DNA from 2 places in the Mesorhizobium sp. B2-4-2 genome. Region 2 is predicted to be linked to the other one. Evidence: riboswitches for the same ligand, from Rfam matches in the RefSeq annotation. Region 2 holds a riboswitch; the other holds the start of a gene.
What was found. A riboswitch is a leader RNA that binds a small molecule or an ion and turns the genes downstream of it on or off. The one in region 2 is predicted to bind thiamine pyrophosphate.
Positions count from the first base shown of each region.

Region 1: another riboswitch for thiamine pyrophosphate. It lies ahead of thiB (thiamine ABC transporter substrate binding subunit); the one in region 2 lies ahead of FJ942_RS21525 (YkoF family thiamine/hydroxymethylpyrimidine-binding protein).

Region 1 is NZ_VFVM01000016.1:192-7,526, reverse strand. It holds gene FJ942_RS25775 (ABC-F family ATP-binding cassette domain-containing protein) at 1-1,185, opposite strand, end outside; gene FJ942_RS25770 (thiamine diphosphokinase) at 1,187-1,831, opposite strand; TPP riboswitch at 1,920-2,035, shown strand; gene thiB (thiamine ABC transporter substrate binding subunit) at 2,078-3,076, shown strand; gene thiP (thiamine/thiamine pyrophosphate ABC transporter permease) at 3,314-4,927, shown strand; gene thiQ (thiamine ABC transporter ATP-binding protein) at 4,927-5,709, shown strand; gene FJ942_RS25745 (M48 family metalloprotease) at 5,967-7,335, shown strand, end outside.
Region 2 is NZ_VFVM01000010.1:56,966-67,411, forward strand. It holds gene FJ942_RS21485 (ADP-ribosylglycohydrolase family protein) at 1-545, opposite strand, end outside; gene FJ942_RS21490 (GntR family transcriptional regulator) at 549-1,274, opposite strand; gene FJ942_RS21495 (DUF3309 family protein) at 1,755-1,919, opposite strand; gene FJ942_RS21505 (tetratricopeptide repeat protein) at 2,134-4,743, shown strand; gene FJ942_RS21510 (ABC transporter substrate-binding protein) at 4,912-5,934, opposite strand; gene FJ942_RS21515 (ABC transporter ATP-binding protein) at 5,927-6,694, opposite strand; gene FJ942_RS21520 (ABC transporter permease) at 6,691-7,446, opposite strand; gene FJ942_RS21525 (YkoF family thiamine/hydroxymethylpyrimidine-binding protein) at 7,545-8,153, opposite strand; TPP riboswitch at 8,144-8,257, opposite strand; gene FJ942_RS21530 (hypothetical protein) at 8,476-8,793, shown strand; gene msrA (peptide-methionine (S)-S-oxide reductase MsrA) at 8,932-9,450, opposite strand; gene FJ942_RS21540 (hypothetical protein) at 9,633-9,944, opposite strand; gene FJ942_RS21545 (hypothetical protein) at 10,045-10,245, opposite strand; gene FJ942_RS21550 (ABC transporter permease) at 10,230-10,446, opposite strand, start outside.

The DNA.
Region 1 (7,335 bases), on a different contig from region 2:
CGGCTTGAACAGGAAGTCCTTCATGTAGGAGACGACGTGGCGCTGCTCGCCATTGATGACAAGGTTCTCGCCGCGCCCGTCGGTGAGATACTGAGCCAGCGTCTCCTGCGGATCGACCGCCTCGCGCTTCTGGTCGAGCGTGGCGATCTCCAGATTGGTGCCGAGCCGCACCGAACCGGCATCCGGCTGCAATTCTCCGGTCAGCATCTTCAGAAGCGTCGTCTTGCCGGCGCCGTTCGGCCCGACGAGGCCGACGCGGTCGCCGCGTTGGATGCGGGTCGAGAACCCCTTGACCACGGTGAGGTCGCCAAAGCTCTTCTCGATGTTCCTGGCCTCGATCACCAGCTTGCCGGATTCGGCGGCGTCGCTGGCCACCATGGTCGCGGTGCCTTCGGCGCCGCGATGGCCGCGAAAACGCTGGCGCATGGTCTGCAATTCGCCCAGGCGGCGCATGTTGCGCTTGCGCCGCGCCGTCACGCCATAACGCAGCCAGTGTTCCTCGCGCACGATCTGGCGGCCGAGCTTGTGCTGTTCGCGCTCTTCTTCCTCAAGCACCTGGTCGCGCCATTCCTCGAAATGGCCGAAGCCCTTATCCAGCCGGCGCGTCTGGCCCCGGTCGAGCCACACGGTGGCGCGCGAGACGCGCTCAAGGAAACGGCGGTCGTGCGAGATGACGATGAGGGCCGAGGAGGTGCGGACGAGTTCCTCTTCCAGCCATTCGATCACCGAGAGATCGAGGTGGTTGGTCGGCTCATCGAGCAGCAGGATATCAGGCTCGGGCGCCATGACGCGGGCAAGGGCGGCGCGCCTGGCCTCGCCGCCGGAGAGGTCGCCCGGCTGCTCCTCGCCCGAGAGGCCGAGGTGCTCCATCAGGTAGCTGGCGCGATAAGGATCGTCGGCGGGACCGAGGCCGGCCTCGACATAGGCGCGCACGGTTGCGAAGCCGTCCATGTCGGGCATTTGCGGCAGATAGCGGACGGTCGCCGATGGCTGGCGGAACACCTCGCCGTCCTGCGGCTCGATCAGGCCGGCGGCGATCTTGAGCAGCGTCGACTTGCCGGACCCGTTGCGGCCGACCAGCGCGATCTTGTCGCCGGCCGACGCAGCCAAGTCGGCGCCGTCGAGCAGCGGCGTGCCGCCGAAGGTCAGTTTTATTCCGTCGAGATTGAGAACAGGCGGCGCCATGTCAGCTTTCTGGCAAGGGATAGGGATGGGCGAGCAGCAGCGCGCGCCCCGCTCCCAGCGCGATCTCGAGCCTGCCCTTGACCTCATTAGAGATGGTCAGCGATGAGCCGAACGCGACCTTGACGCGGTCAAGCGGCCATTTCGCGCCGGCGACGGTCAGCCCGGCAAGCTCGGAAAAACCCAGGATCGAGAACAGGGTGCCGTCTGTATAGTCGAAGTGGACCGTGCCGTGCGCCAGGGGCACGCCTTCCTGCGCGCCGCTGGTCAACAGCACCTTTGTCCCGGCCCCGGCCAGCCGCAGGGCGAGCGCCATGTGCAGGAAGGCATGGTCGGCGCGTTTGCCGCCGAAGGCGCCGGCAAGCACGAGGCTGGTCGCGCCGCGCTCCAGGGCGGCCGATATCGCGAGTTCGCCATCGGTGGCGTCCTTCTCTGCCGGGAAGGTTCGGCGCGGCACGGCGGCCAACTCATCCGGCAGGCCGGCGGGCACGGAATCGAAATCGCCGACCCACAGTTCCGGCACAAGGCCGAGCGTCCTCGCATGGCCGATGCCGGCATCGGCGGCGATGACGCGGGTCCCCTCGACCTGACGGTCGAGCCGTGGCGTGCGGATCAGGTCGCCGCCAAGCAGGATGGTGAATGTGCTCATATCGTGTGGCCCTTACCAGCCCGGCAGCGGAAACGGAAGGCCGGCAAACAGCCACTTGCGCGGTTCACCGGCCGGGCCTATGTGTCGAGGCGCTCTAACGGGGTGCCGGACGCGATATTTCGCGGACCGGCTGAGAGGCAGTCTCGCCAACCCGCTGAACCTGATCCGGTTTGTACCGGCGGAGGGATTAGACGTTTCGGACAGTCCGACGCCTCAATTCCTTTAACCCGAACGAAGGAGGCGCCGATGCGCACGCTTTTATACGCCCTTGTCTCTGCAATGGTCGTGGTTCTGTCCGGGCCGGCCTTAGCCAAGGACAAGCTCACCGTCTACACTTATGAGAGCTTTACCGCCGACTGGGGCCCCGGCCCGGTGGTGAAGAAGGAATTCGAGGCCGAATGCGGCTGCGATGTCGACTTCGTCTCGGTTGCCGACGGCGTCGCGCTGCTCAACCGCGTCAAGCTGGAAGGGGCCGCGACCAAGGCCGACATCGTGCTTGGCCTCGACACCAATCTCACCGCCGATGCCAAGGCCACTGGCCTGTTTGCGCCGCATGGCGCCGTGACCGGGCTCAATGTGCCGGGCGGCTGGAACGACGACATCTTTGTCCCGTACGACTATGGCTATTTCGCCGTCGTCTATGACACGCAGAAGCTGAAGACGCCGCCCAAGAGCCTGAAGGAATTGGTCGAGGGCAGTGCCGACGACAAGATCGTTATCCAGGATCCGCGCACCTCGACGCCGGGCCTCGGCCTGCTGTTGTGGGTGAAGTCGGTCTATGGCGACAAGGCGCCGGAGGCCTGGGCCAAGCTCAAGGCGAAGGTCTTGACCGTGACGCCGGGCTGGAGCGAGGCCTACGGCCTGTTCACCAAGGGCGAGGCGCCGATGGTGCTGTCCTACACGACCTCGCCCGCCTACCACATGGTTGCCGAGAACACCGAGCGCTACCAGGCCGCTTCCTTCGAGGAGGGCGAGTATCTGCAGATCGAGGTCGCCGGCATCACCACGACGGGAGCCAAAAATCCGCTGGCGGAAAAGTTCATCGCCTTCATGACCGGGCCGAAATTCCAGGATGCCATCCCCGAGACCAACTGGATGTTCCCGGCCGGCAAGACCGACAAGCCGCTCAATCCGGCCTTCGACAGACTGGTCAAACCGACCAAAACCTTGCTGTTCAGTCCCGAGGAGGTCGCGGCCAACCGCAAGGCATGGGTGGATGAATGGCTGGCGGTGATGAGCAAGTAGTTTGGTCGTATGATCGGATGATGAGTGCCCTACAGCGCCCCCCACTGTCCTGCCGGACATCTCCCCCACGAGGGGGGAGATTGGCCGTCACGACGGCTTTCGCCAATTGGCGACGTCACAGGAGAGGGTGGAGCGCTGAAGCAGCCAATCTCTCCCCAAGTGGGGGAGATGTCCGGCAGGACAGAGGGGGGCGCGAAGGAACGCGACGCTCGCTAAAGGTCCTTTGGGTGGCGCAGCGTGCAGCGCGCGTCTGACCCCCGCATCTCCGCCGGTATCCTCGCGCTTGCGGCGATCGGGCTCCTGATCGGCGGCGCGTTTGCGGGTCTTCTTTTCGAAGGCGCGAACGATTTCTCCGGAGCCTGGGCAGCCTTCGATCCTTATCTCCTGCGCGTCGTGCGCTTTACGTTGTGGCAGGCGGCGCTTTCGACGCTGTTGTCGGTGGCGCCGGCCCTGTTCGTGGCTCGCGCGCTGTCGCGGCATCCGCGCTTTCCCGGCCGCGGCTTCATCCTCCAGCTCTTCGCCCTGCCGTTGGCGCTGCCGGCGATCGTGGCGGCGCTCGGCATCCTGGCGCTCTATGGCCGCGCCGGCTATTTCGCCGGCTTTCTTGGTGCCGTCGGCGGTTACAATTGGCCGGGCATCTATGGCCTCTCCGGCATCCTCGTTGCTCATGTCTTCTTCAACCTGCCGCTGGCCACGCGGCTGTTCCTCGAAGCGCTGCAAACCATCCAAGCCGGCCAATGGCGGCTGGCGAGCCAGCTCGGCATGGGTGCCGCACCGGCTTTCCGGCTGATCGAGTGGCCGACACTGCGCGCCGCTCTGCCGGGCGTCGCCGGCCTGGTGTTCATGCTCTGCATCACATCCTTCACGATCGTGCTGACGCTGGGCGGTGGCCCCGGCGCGACGACGCTGGAGGTCGGCATTTACCAGGCTCTGCGTTTCGATTTCGATCCCGCGCGGGCGGTGGCGCTGACTCTGCTGCAGATCGCGCTGACCTTTGTCGTGGTGCTGGCGTTGACGCGGCTCGGCGCCAACACCACCGGTGACGCCAATCTGCCGGTGGCGCCGCGCCGCTACGTCTCGGCCGGCAGGACCGAGGCCGCGCTGAATGCCGCGCTCGTCGTGCTGGCCCTTTTGTTCGTCGCCGGGCCGATGACGGCGACGGTGATGTCAGGCCTCGGCGCCGACCTCGGTCGTCTCGCCGGCGAAGCGGCGGTGCGGCAGGCGACGCTGACCAGCGCCGTGCTGGCTTTCCTGTCGGCGCTGCTGTCGGTTGCGCTGTCGCTTTCGCTCGCCATGGCGCGCCGCGTGCTGGCCCTGAAGCGCCGCTCCGGTCCGCGGACCGTGCTCGAACACGCCACCGACACCGGTGCCGGCTTCGTCCTGGTCGTGCCGCCCATCGTCATCGGCGCCGGCTGGTTCCTTCTGCTGCGCCATGTCGGCGATGTCTTTGCCATAGCCCCGGTCATGGTCGTCACTGTCAATGCAGTCATGGCGATGCCTTTCGCCATCCGTGCCATCCGCCCTGCCTATGATGCGGCGAGCGAGCGCCATGAGCGGCTCTGCGCGCTTCTGGGAATAGCGGGCTGGCCCCGATTGCGGCTGGTCGACTGGCCGTCGCTGCGACGGCCGCTGGCCACCGCCTTCGCGTTTGCCATGGCGCTGTCGCTTGGCGATCTCGGCGTCATCGCACTGTTCGGCAGTGATTCCGTGCAGACCTTGCCATACCTTCTCCTGGCGCGCATGGGCAGCTACCGCACCGAGGACGCCGCCGGCCTGGCGCTGCTGCTGGGTCTGGTCTGCCTTGTGCTTGTGGTGGCGGCGAGCGGGCTGGGAAGGGGAGAACGAGACTGATGGCTGCGGGCGCCACCAATGGTGCGACAAGGGGAGCCGAGGTGCGGCTGGACACGGTCTCGTTCAGCTACGGCGACGCGCCGCTCGTTTTCGATGTCGATTTCGCCGAGTCAAAAATCACCGCCATCATGGGGCCGAGCGGTTCGGGCAAGTCGACGCTGCTCAATCTGGTGGCGGGCTTCGAGACGCCGCAGTCCGGCCGTGTGCTGATCGGCGGCGCCGATGTCGGCGCGGCGCCGCCTTCGGCGCGGCCGGTGTCGATGGTATTCCAGGAAAACAATCTTTTTGCCCATCTTTCGGTCGAAGAGAATGTCGGGCTCGGCCGCTCGCCCTCGCTGCGGCTGACCGAGGCCGATCGCGCTGACATCGCGGAGGCGATCGCACGCACCGGCCTCGCAGGCAAGGAAAGACGCCTGCCGCGCGAACTTTCGGGAGGCGAACGCCAGCGTGTCGCATTGGCGCGCGTGCTGGTTCGCAACCGCCCGGTGCTTCTTCTGGACGAGCCTTTCGCTTCACTCGGACCGGCCTTGCGCGACGACATGCTCGATCTTGTCGCCGACGTGCATGCCGAGCGGGGCATGACGCTGTTGTTCGTCACGCACCAGCCACAGGACGCACGCCGTGTTTGTGAGGAGGTGGTGTTCCTCGACAACGGCATGGTTGCCGCTAAGGGCAAGGCGGATGATTTCTTTGCCGGGGCTGGTCCTGAAGTTTTCCGGCGCTATGTTGGCACAAGCGCCTGGGAGGCTGGATCACGAGATATTGCCCGGAAGCGGACATAATTTACGCTCAAACCGGCTCCTGGCGACGGGGCGATTGCTTGCCATGACAGAGGTAGTGTGGCTAGGTCCGCCCCGTACCGGTCCGGTGCAGGCCGTGATTTGCCTGCGGCATCCGCCGCGCGTTGGTATGGCGTGGATGCTGTAATGCTTTGATTTGCGCATGAGCCCTTGCGAGGATCGCCCCGATTTTCGCGGGCATGCGCCAGACCCGAAAGGAAGCCGTTCTGCCGACCGGCACGGAAAGACCAAGAGGGAAAATGCTGGCGCGCTTTCTGGCGCTGGCTGGCTTTGTCGTAGCCCTGGCAAGCTGCCAGATGTTCACGCCTCCGGAAGTCCAGGAATCCGGCTTCCAGCCTTCCGACAAACCGATCACGGTCGACAATGTCGCGGCCAATAACAAGTTGGCCGAACTGGCCAAGGCGCAGCATCCACGCATCCTGGCGACCTATGGCGGCGAATACTCCGATCCCAAGCTCGAGCGCATGGTCGCCAAGGTCGTAGGCAGCCTGACGGTGGTGTCGGCCAACCCGACCCAGACCTATCGTATCACCATCCTCAATTCGCCCAACGTCAATGCCTTCGCACTGCCGGGCGGCTACCTCTACGTCACGCGCGGCCTGCTGGCCCTGGCCAATGATTCGGCCGAGCTCGCCGCCGTCATCGCGCATGAGATGGGCCACGTCACCGCCAACCACGGCCTGCAGCGCCAGCAGCTCGAGGCCGAGGAGGGGCTCGCCACCAAGGTTGTTTCCGACGTGCTCGGCGACAGCCCGACCGCCAAGGCGGCGCTGATCCGCGGCAAGCTGAGACTGGCGCAGTTTTCGCGCAACCAGGAACTGGAGGCCGACGCGATCGGCATCAAGTCGATCGGCGAAGCCGGCTACGATCCTTACGCCGCCGGCCGCTTCTTGCAGTCCATGTCGGCCTACACCGATTTCCGCTCGATCAGCGGCGCCACCGACGCCAGCCTCGATTTCCTGGCAACGCATCCCAATACGCCGCAGCGTATCGACCTTGCGCAACGCCATGCCCGCCAGTTCGGCCCGCCGGGCGTCGGCACCCGCGATCGCGACGCCTTCCTCGCCGGGATAGACGGCCTGCTCTACGGCGACACGCCGGAAGAAGGCTATGTGCGCGGCGAGACCTTTCTGCATCCGGGCCTGGGCGTGTCCTTCTCGGTGCCGGAGGGCTTCATCATCGACAATTCGGCCGCCGCCGTGACGGCGACCGGGCCGGGCGACATTGCGATCCGCTTCGACGGCGTGTCGATCGACAAGAACCGTGCGCTGACCGATTATATCAGGAGCGGCTGGGTGGCCGGTCTCGACGACGCGAGCGTCAGGCAGGAAACGATCAACGGCAACGAGGCGGCGACGGCGCATGCAGGCGCCGAAGGCTGGCAGTTCGATATCGCGGTAATCCGCGCCGGCGGCCAGGTCTACCGGCTGCTGACGGCGGCACCATCCGCCAGCACGTCGCTCGACACCGTGGCGCGTTCCGTCAGCGGCTCGTTCCGCATTCTGAGTGCCGCCGAAAAGGCGGCGCTGAAGCCGCTGCATATCCGCGTGGTCACCGTCCAGCCGGGGCAGACGATGGGTTCGCTTTCGGCGCAGATGGTCGGCGTCG
Region 2 (10,446 bases):
ACCGCCGCGGCGGAGGCAATGGCGATCGAGGTGTTGTGTGTCGCCCGGCAGGTTTCGGCCACCTTGTCGACGAGCGCATCCAGCGGCTCCGGCTGCATCATGATGCCGAGCGGCGCGATGCGCATGGCCGCGCCGTTGGTGTCGCCGCCGCGCCCAGCCTCCTCGGCCGGCACGCCCTTGTTGATGGCGTCGATGGCACGCTTGGTCGACGGTCCCAACAGATCGTAGCTGCCGCGCGCCTTGACCTCGCGCTCCCAGTCGAGCAGCGCGTTGACCCAGCGCGCATGCTCAAAGCGGCCGCCTGAGGCAACCAGGATGCGGCCGAGCAGCAGCGCCTGCTCGGTATCGTCGGTGATAGTCCCGGCCGGCAGCCCTTTCGACACCGGATGATCGGCAAAGGGCGCGACGAAATCCTCGACATGGCCGTAGAGTTCGGCGATGCGCTGAGGCGACAGAAGCTGCGTCGGCATGCCGAGCGCGTCGCCCAGCGCCCCGCCGACGAGCGCACCCATGGCGCGGTCCATCTCAAGCTCGTTCTCCGGCATCGCTCAGAACCTCATATGCAGCGCGAAATGGGCGGGATTGAGCAGGCTGGTGACATATTCGACCGGCCGCTCATCGGCCGCGCGCGTCAGGCGACGGCCACGCAGGAAGGGTGTGCCTTGCGCGCAGCCGAGGATAGCGGCGTCATGGGCGTTCAACATCTCGATGTCGACCCACTCCTCGCCATGGTCGGGTACAAGCCCCGCTTCGCGCAGCGTCTGGTGCAGCGAGCCTTCGCGCAGGCCGCGCAGCGGCACGTCCTCCAGCTCGGGCGACAGCGGCAGGCGGCTGCGTTCGATGGAGATGGCATGGCCGTCGCTGGCATTGGTGCGAACCCGGTCGACGGCGATGAAGAGGGGGCTTTCGATGCCTAACAGCACGGCAAGCTCGGGGTCCTCGATCACCTCCAGTCGCAGCGTCCGGGTATCGGCGTTGGCGCCGGCATTGGCCAGCGCGCGCGACCAGCCGATCGCATCATCGACCGGCTTGCCGTCAAAGGTGACGAAGGAGCCGATACCGACCTTTGTGGTGATCAATCCGCGGCTGGAAAGTTCCTCCAAGCCTTTGCGCACCGTGTTGCGGCTGACGGAGAAACGCTGCACGAGTTCGTTTTCGCTTTGCAGACGGTCGCCGAAACCCAGCACGCCGGAGCGGATCTCGTGTTCCAGAACGGTGGCGATCTGCTCGGGCTTGCCCGTGCCGGGAGACAGTTTGATCGCGCTCCGCTTCATATTCGTACCTGTATAGTGAACCTGTCTAGTCCTGTTTAATCTCTCCTCGTATAGCGGACTTGTCAATGGGACGGGTCATGTGCCCCGATGCACTGCTTTCGACGATCCGCCGGCCGCAGGCGGCAACGAAGAAGGAATTTCCCCAGTGCTGGACGCGTCGCACCGTGTCGCGATCCTGCTGCGGTGACCCTACCGGCAGAAGAACGAAAGCCCGCTCCGGGAACCGGGGCGGGCCTTGGAGGAGGACAAGGGGTGGGACCTCTCCTCTTGCTTTCCACGGGGGGTGTGGACCGAAATCACCTTACGGGAGTTTCGCCAGAGGCCCGATCACAAGCCTGTTTGCCCGCATCACGATCCGGTGCGCACCGGCATCGACATTGGTCACGGGATCGCGATTAGCGACCAATGCATGTCGCCCAAACGATGCATGTCGCCCAAAAGCGGGCTCTCGCCTTGTGAGAACGACGTGCACGACGCGCTTTAGATGCGTCCGAGCACGACCAGAATAATGACGATCAGCAACACAAGCCCCAGCCCGCCGCCACCATAATAACCGGTTCCGTAGAACGGACCGCCGCCGAGGCCGCTGAAGCCGCCGAGCAGGGCGAGGATAAGGATGATGATAAGGATGGTTCCAAGACTCATGGCTTCCACTCCCGCAGGCACTTGCGCGCCGGTTCGGCACTTCTGGGTTGAGAATGTTGCTCACAGACAACGCTTTGAACGCGTTCGCGTTCCACCTAATGCAGGACGTCGAGAAGGCGACGGCGCAATTCGTGCAGCAGTCTTGCCGCAACGGCGGGCTTTCCGACCGGCCACCGCGCAGGATACGATACAACTGAAGGTACGTGATCACGACGTGGACGGCGAGATTGTAGAAGGAAAAAGCCGACAGCAAAAACAGGCAGTTGAGCGTCAAGATCGGATCCACTTCGACTTATCTCGATCTTGCATCGTCAGATCTGTGAGAGCGGATTTGCAATTCATGCTTGCATTTCTGGAACAAATAAGGAACAGTAGGGAACCTAGCTGCCAAGGCGGATTAAAGTTTTGGGGGGACCAGCGATATGACGAGGTGGAAGGATGCGCGGCTCCTCGCCGCCGCGATCGCGATGACAAGCCTTGCGCCCGACCGGTGGCCCTCAGCCGGGCTTGGCGCCGCTCTCGCCCGGAACACGCCTGCGCTCGCAGCCGAGAAGGATTATGCAACCTGCTTCGGCGAGACATCGAGCCGGACAAGCGCATTGTTGCCTGCTCCGCGATTGCGGAGGACGCCGCAGAGCCGGCGCGCAGCCGCGCCACAGCCTATTTCCAACGGGGCGTCGCTCTCGGCGACCAGAAGCAATACGACCGATCGATCGCCGACTACAGCGAGGCGATCGCGCTCGATCCGAACGACGCTTCCGCGTATCTCAACCGCGGCGCCGACTGGTTCAGCAATGGAGACGACGACCGTGCGATCGCGGACTTCAACATCGCCATCAGCCTGGAGCCGTCTTCCAGCGATGCCTACAGCAACCGTGGCCTCGCCTTCCTGCACAAGGGCAAGATCGACGCGGCCATCATCGATTTCCAACAGGCAATCGAGGCGGACCCTCAGAATGGCAAGGCGCATGCGGGCCTGGGCATCGCCTGGGACAGGATGGGCGACCCGAAACAGGCCCTGGCCGAGTATGACGAGGCGGTCCGTATCGATCCCAACAACATATTGGCCAATGTCAAACGCGGTATCGCCCGCGCCGCCGAGAGTGAGTTCGATCCCACTGTCACCGATGACGATGCTGAACAGGCGCCCGGCGAGGACTTATCCGCCGCCAAGGATACGACCAGCAATCGCGCAGCCGCAAAGACCTTGATCGAGCGTGCGGGGATGCGGCTGTCGAAATATGGCCTCGAAGGCGCGCTTCTCGATTTCGACAAGGCGATCAGCCTCGATCCCGACAATGCGGACGCCTATCTCGGGCGCAGCCGCGCAAGGACACTCAAGGGAGACAGCGCCGGAGCGGCGGCGGATTGCCTGCGCGCCATCGAGCTTGATCCGACGCGGGCAGGAAGCTGCGGCGCTCAGCTCGCCGCCGACCAAAGCAAGCCGGCACCGTTGCCGGACACCCAACAGCAAAAGCAGCGAGCCGTCGTTCCGGATATCACTGCTACCCAAGACACGCTGGCCGCAAGGGTTCTGGAGGCGACCGATCCGCGCGCCCTCGAAGCGATCCTTGGCGGCGATGCCTTCCTGGACATGGGCAAGTACGATCAGGCGATCGGCGCCTACAACAAAGCGATTGCGCTCGATCCGAACAACCGGTTCGCCTATTACGGCCGCGGCAAGGCCCAGGCCGCCAAACGCGTTTACGAGCAAGCGATCGCCGATTACGACACGGTCATCCAGCTCGCCCCCAATTTTGCTGCGGCTCATTCTCGCCGGGGCCTCGCCAAGATCACGTCAGGCGATGCCGAAGGCGCTCTTGCCGATTGCAGCCGGGCTTCAACACTCGATCCAAAAGCGCGCGACGCCTACTTCTGCATGGGCATGGCCTGGCACGCCAAGGGCGACGCGGGGCGCGCGATTGCCGCCTATTCGGTAGCCATCGAGATCGATCCGAAAGACGACGCCAGCCATTACGGGCGCGGCATGGCGCGTGCTGACAGGAAGGACTATGACGAGGCAATCGCCGACTTCGGCCAGGCGATCAAGCTCGATCCCGACAATCGCGATTACGCGGTCGCCCGCAAGGCGGCTGTGGCTGCGAAGGGACAGGGCGATATGGCGGCCGCCACGCTCGGCGCCGTCAGCTCGGCGGCGGCCACCGCCAGTTCAGCCGCCGGTTCGGCCGCACCGAGCGATACTGATTCGGCCGCCAAGGCGCTTTTCGCCAAGGGTCGGAGGCTGCATGAGAAAAATGACTATGACGGCGCCATAGCCCTGTATGGCAAGGCGATCGCACTGGTCCCGGCATTTCATGACGCCTATCTGGCCCGGGCCATGGCTTGGGAGGCCAAGAACGATTATGCTCATGCTGTTGCCGATTACACGCAGGCGATCGCGATCAATCCGAATATAGCCGAGACCTACTACAGTCGCGGCCAGAACCTCAGTTTCCAGGAAAACTACGACGGGGCGTTTGCCGACTTCGAAAAGGCCATCAATCTCAACCCCGCGGACGCAAGGGTCTATGCCGATCGAGGCCTCCTATGGATGGGAGGGCACGAGGACGTCGCCGCGCTGCACGATTTCGAAAAGGCCATCAGCCTCGATCACAAGAACCCCTTTGGCTATTTCGGTCGAGGCGTGATCCGAACCAGCAGAGCGGACTATGAAGGGGCCATCGCGGATTTCAGCCAGGCGATAAGGCTTAAGCCGGATTTCGCAACCGCCTACGAGGCGCGGAGCCGGGCGTGGGAAGCCAAGGGCAACCGCAAGCGTGCTCAGGCCGATCGCAAGAAGGCACTGAGCCTTGGGGTAGATTAGACGGGCTTTTCGGGAGGGCGCGGATTTTGCGTTGGAGTGGTTTGGGCGTAATGGCAGTCGCCGCTCTGTGCTTTATTGCGGTAAAGGTTTTGCCTTGGGCGCAGCTCTGACGAGGCTGACGAAAGGCAATCAGCTTGAGCAGCGCTGGCGCCCGATGCGGTTTGATCCCTACCCCAAATAGAAGTTACTGAAATAGTTGCCAAAATCCGGTTGCCGGGCAACGGGCTCGCCGTCCCCGTTCCGGAGGATGCCGGCGGCGAAGAGATAGGAACCGATCGCTTCCATCTTGGCCGGGTCCATGCTGCCTATGGCGCCGTTTCGCCGGCGCAGATAGTGCTCGTCGATCAGCGTCTTCAGCGAGGCGTGGATCAATGCCGGATTGGTCAGGGCGTCCTTGTTGGCGGCGATCAGCAGTGTGGCCGCTTCTTCGGGATGATCGACGGTGAACTGGTAGCCGCGCCGCGTTGCCCGTATGAAGCCCGACGCCAATTCCGGATTTGCACGCAGATACGCATCGCTAGAGGAGATCAGCGTGGTGTGCTCGTCGGGCACGCCGTAGTCGGCATAGACGAAGCTTCGCTGTTTAACGCCTTTCAGTTCTGCCTCGACGCCTTCCCAGGTCGAGACCTCCAACGTGAAGTCGACCGAACCGTTGGCCAGCGCCTCATAGGCGGACGTGCCGAGCGTCACCGTTTCGAAAGCCCCCTTGCCGCCGTCGTGACGGATGATGGTCGAGATCAGCGCGTTTTCCCAGGCACTGCCGAAACCGCCATAGGTCAGGCCGTCAAGATCCCTGGGGGTTTTGATCTCGTCACGCGCTGCATTGAACACCAGCCGTCCGGTTTCGGACTGCACCACGGCATAGACCGCCTTGAGATCGGCGCCGGCGGCTTTCTGGGTGAAGAGGCCGATGGAGCCGTTGATGCCGAAATCGGCAACGCGGTTGGCAACCAGCGTGCCTGCACCGGTATCGCTGTAGGGCAGGATGTCGACCTCGAGGCCGGCCTCGCTGTAAAACCCTTTGTCGCGAGCGACGAACAGGCCGATATGGTTGGTGTTGACCGTCCAGTCCAGCGCCACCGTTACTTTCCGGGCGGCCGCCTGGGCAAGAGATCGGCCTGGCCGGGCTATAAGGGGAAGGCCGGCAGCGGCAGTGAGCAGCAAGGCTTGCCGGCGCGTCAGGTCAGTCATGGTCCGTGTCCTTCTGGTGGCTCGGGTTGAGGAGGATGTCGAGGATCTCGGCTTCGAGGGTGCCGGCCTGCCGTGCAGCGCCGCCGGCCAGTTCGCGTGGACGCGGCAGCGGCACGGTGATCTCAGCGACGACGCGCGCCGGCCGCGCCGAAAGCACATAGATGCGGTCGGACAGGAACACAGCTTCGCGCACGTCGTGGGTGATCAGCAGCGCCGTCCAGCAGTGGCGCCGCCACATCTGTTCCAACCAGCGTTGCATGGCGGCGCGGGTCAGCGCATCGAGTGCGCCGAACGGCTCGTCGAGCAGCAGCATATCGCGTTCCTGCACCACGGTGCGCAGCAAGGCCGCGCGCTGGCGCATGCCGCCGGAAAGCTGCGCCGGAAAATGCCGTTCGAAACCGGCAAGCCCGAATTCCTCGAACAGCGGAGCAACGCGAGCGCGGGCAGCCTTGCGCCTGACACCTTGCACCTCAAGCCCGAGCGTGGCGTTGTCAAGAATGCGCCGCCAAGGCATCAACGCGTCGCGCTGCGGCATGAAAGCGAAATGCCGGCCGTGGTCATCGAGCGGCTTGCCGTCGAAGAATATCTCGCCCTCGCCGTGAAGCGCGCCGGTCAGAAACTGGAACAGCGTCGACTTGCCGGCGCCGGAGGGGCCCAGAATGGAGACGAATTCGCCGGCGCCGACGCTGAGCGAAATGTCGGCAAGCACGTCGAGTCCTTCGAAGGCCTTGCGCACATGTCGCAGTTCGAGCCGGTTCATCGCCACGGCCCCTTTCCTGCGGCCCGCCCGCCGGCGGTCCGTTCCCATGGCATGGCAAGGCGCTGGACCAGCATCGTCAGCCCGAACAGGACGAGCGTCAGCGAGGCGCTGACGGCGACGGCGGCCAGCACCAGGTCCGGGCGGAAGTTGTTCTTGGCGTTGAGCATGTAGATGCCGAGGCCCTTCGCCGCGCCCGCATATTCGGCGAAGATGGCGCCCACGACAGCATAGGTGATCGAGATCCTGACACCGGCGAAGAAGTAGGGCAGCGCCGAGGGCAGCCGCGCCAGGACGAAGACACGCCAGCGCCCTGCCCCCATGGCGCGCAGCATTTGGCCGATCTCAGCCTCCGTCGCCTCATATCCTTCGGCCAAAGCCACCAACATCGGAAAGAAGGTGACCAGCGCCACCAGCATGATCTTGGGCATCAGCCCAAAGCCGAACCACAGCACCACCAGCGGTGCAATCGCCACCAGCGGCAAGGTCTGGCTGACCACGAAGACCGGAAAAAGGGCGCGCCGCAATGGCTGGGAGAAGTCGATCAATATCGACAGCGCAAAGGCACCGCCGAGCGAACAGGCAAAGCCTGCGAGCGTGGCACGGAGGGTTGGCACGGCGTTATCGGCCAGCGCGTGCCGGTTGAGCATTGCCTGAGCGAAGACGCGCGATGGCGCCGGGAGGATTGTCGGCTTGATGCCACCAAAGCGCGCATAGAGTTCCCACGCGGCTAGCAGCAGCCCCACCGAAAGCATCGCCGGAGCGGTTCTGGCGATGAGGTCCACGATCGGACGCGAAGGGGCGGACGGGGAGGACACGCAGGTACCCGGAGCGGATGGCGCGGGGCGCGCCGTCAGACGGCGGTGGGGCTGTTGGCCGAGACGGTGACGTCGAGCGTTACGTGACCGGCACCCGGCCCGAAGCGGCAAAAGGCCTCGTTGAGTGCGGTAAAAATGGCGCCTGCGTCGCCGCGCAACTTTGTGCAGAAATGCTTGGAGCGCTCATATACGCCCGACTGCTTCAGGAAGTCGATGCAGCCATAGATCTCGTCCATGTGGTCGTCGGTGCCCATGACGTAAAGCGAGAACTGCGCCGCCGCCGGCTGGCCGGTGACGGCCACGCCGCGCACGGCGGCGATAGCCGCTTCCTTGCGCGGGCCGAGCGGCCCGGCAGGTCCGCCAAACGCGTCGGAGCGGCAGATCGGATCGTCCGGCTCGCCCGGGCAGCCGCGCGAGATGGCGGCCGAAAGCACGCAATGCTTGCCGCTGCGCGCTGCCGCCACGAACAGGTCGCGCATGGCAGGAAACAGCACCTCGGGCGGCCCGACAAGCAAGGTCGAGATATCGTCGGTCTCGATCCGCAGTCGATCACGATAGGGGTCCAGTGCCCCGAGCGCGCCAAGGATGACGCCGACAAAATCGCCGGACATGGGATATAGGGAAATCTGTGCGCCTGAAAACATCGCCCGCCTCGCTCCGCTGGTATTACCCAGATCAGCTTCTAGGGTCTGTGGGCTTGCCGCCCCCGTCTCAGCCCCGACCGTACGGAGCACCCCTGTGGATGGACGCGTTAAAGCACCAATCGGGCGGCTATGAAAGCTGTTTTTTCAGGACCATCGCCGGAAATGCATTGCGCCAGGCCTGATTTATGGGCGGTTCCGTCGGGCCCGGTCTTGAGGGAAATTTGTCCGGAACCTTAGCCACGACGAGTGGTTGTCCCTATAGTCGCAAACGCGACGAACTTCGTGGAAACGAGCGAAGACTTCACAGAAATGGAGACAAACCATGCTCATGAAAATCCTCGCAGCTTCGGCTCTTACCATTGGTCTCGCGACTTCGGCGATGGCGCAAAGTGCTGGCGGAAACGGCGCCAATAATGGGCCCGGCAGCGGCCAGTCGGTCACGGTCGACCCGAACACGCCGGCATCGCCGAACACGGTGGATCCTGGCACGACCGGGAGCACGACCGTCATGCCCGACGGCATGAATTCGAACGCGGACCGGAACTGTCCGGCCAGCCCACAAGGTGCTCAGCCGGATGCCAGCCACACCGCTCCGGGCACGGCTTCGCCGACTGTCAACGACAAGCATTGCGGCAAGTAGCCACTCGCCGAAACTGCTGGAGAATGCCACGGGGCGCCTGTTCCGTGGCGTTTCCGTCTCTTTATGTTCACCCTCGCCGAACAGGCAGGCGCCTGAGACGTAAACCGCCATCGGCCTTCGTCTCGGTTCGGGCGCCGTCTACGAAACAGCCTTTTCGCGAACCGGCAGCTTCCAGCCCGGCCTGACGAAATGACAGGTGTAGCCGTTCGGGTATTTCTGCAGATAGTCCTGATGCTCGGGTTCGGCTTCCCAGAACGCGCCGGCCGGAGCCACCTCGGTGACCACCGTGCCGGGCCACAGGCCCGAGGCGTCGACGTCGGCGATAGTGTCTTCGGCGACGCGCTTCTGCTCATCGGTGGTGTAGTAGATCGCCGAACGGTAGCTCATCCCCACATCGTTGCCCTGGCGGTTGCGTGTCGTCGGATCATGAATCTGGAAGAAGAACTCCAGCAGCGTACGGTAGCTCACACTGGCGGGATCGAAATTGATCTCGATGGCTTCGGCATGGGTGCCATGGTTTCGGTAGGTGGCATCAGGCACGTCGCCGCCGCTGTAGCCGACGCGCGTGGACAGGACGCCCGGGATGCGTCGGATCAGATCCTGCATGCCCCAGAAACAGCCGCCGGCAAGCACCGCGCGTTCGCTTGAAGTCGCCATATCAATCTCCCCAAAGCAACTCCGGGAAAGGTTGTAGCCGTTTCCGTCCGGAATTGCGCACGATAAAACTGGAGGCCCGGCGCTATGACAGCCGCTCCAGGATTTCCCATAGATGGGCATTGTCGTCGGCTTCGTCCAGTCGATGGGCGCGTCCTGCTGCCGATCACCACGGACGCGCGGCGTCACTCCCCAGGCTTGAACCTGCGCACCACGACCTCGAATACGATATCCGAGATCCACATCGCGCAGACGCCGATGAGGAATGCGGCCGCCAGCGTCGTGGTGTCGTCATTGGCCATCGGCAGGCCCATGGCGCGGGAATACTGGACCACGGGCAGCGTCAGATAGGCGGCGGCTAGCGCGCCGCAGATCGGCGAGGCCACCATCTCGCGCGGTTTGTAGCGGTGGCGCGACAGCGCGCGCAATATGCCGCCGGAAAGGCCGGCGACCACCACCGGCACCTTGATACCGAGCACATCGAAAATATCATGCATCATTTCATTGTCTCGCGATCAGGAAACAGAACGACCGATCCGGCACCGAAGATGAGCAGTCCCAGAGCAGCAGGGCCCGAATCGAGCGGCAATACGATCGTCATGGTTTCCACCCGCACAGTTTCTCGCCCTTGCGGTTGTGCGCCAGCAGCGTCCGGACTTCCGCATCCGACAGCGCTGCGACGGCGGATACGGACAAGCGCAACGGGCTCGAAACCGCGCAAAATCCGCCGGTGACGGTGGTGCAGCCGGCTACCGCGACAAGTGCTGCGGCCGCTGCGACAATCAATCCCTTGCCCATGACCTGAGCTCCTTTCGGGCAGTGGCGGCGGGTAGCGCGCCGATATCGTTGTCCACTTGGTCGGCGACGTCGCGCGCCGCCGCCTCGGCCGCGGCCTGCCGGCTGCGTTCGGCGCGCTCGCCGGCAAGCCGCTGGCGAACACCCCAGCCAAACGCAGCGACGATGGCTGCGCCGATGCCGAGAACGGTCGAATTGCTGAGC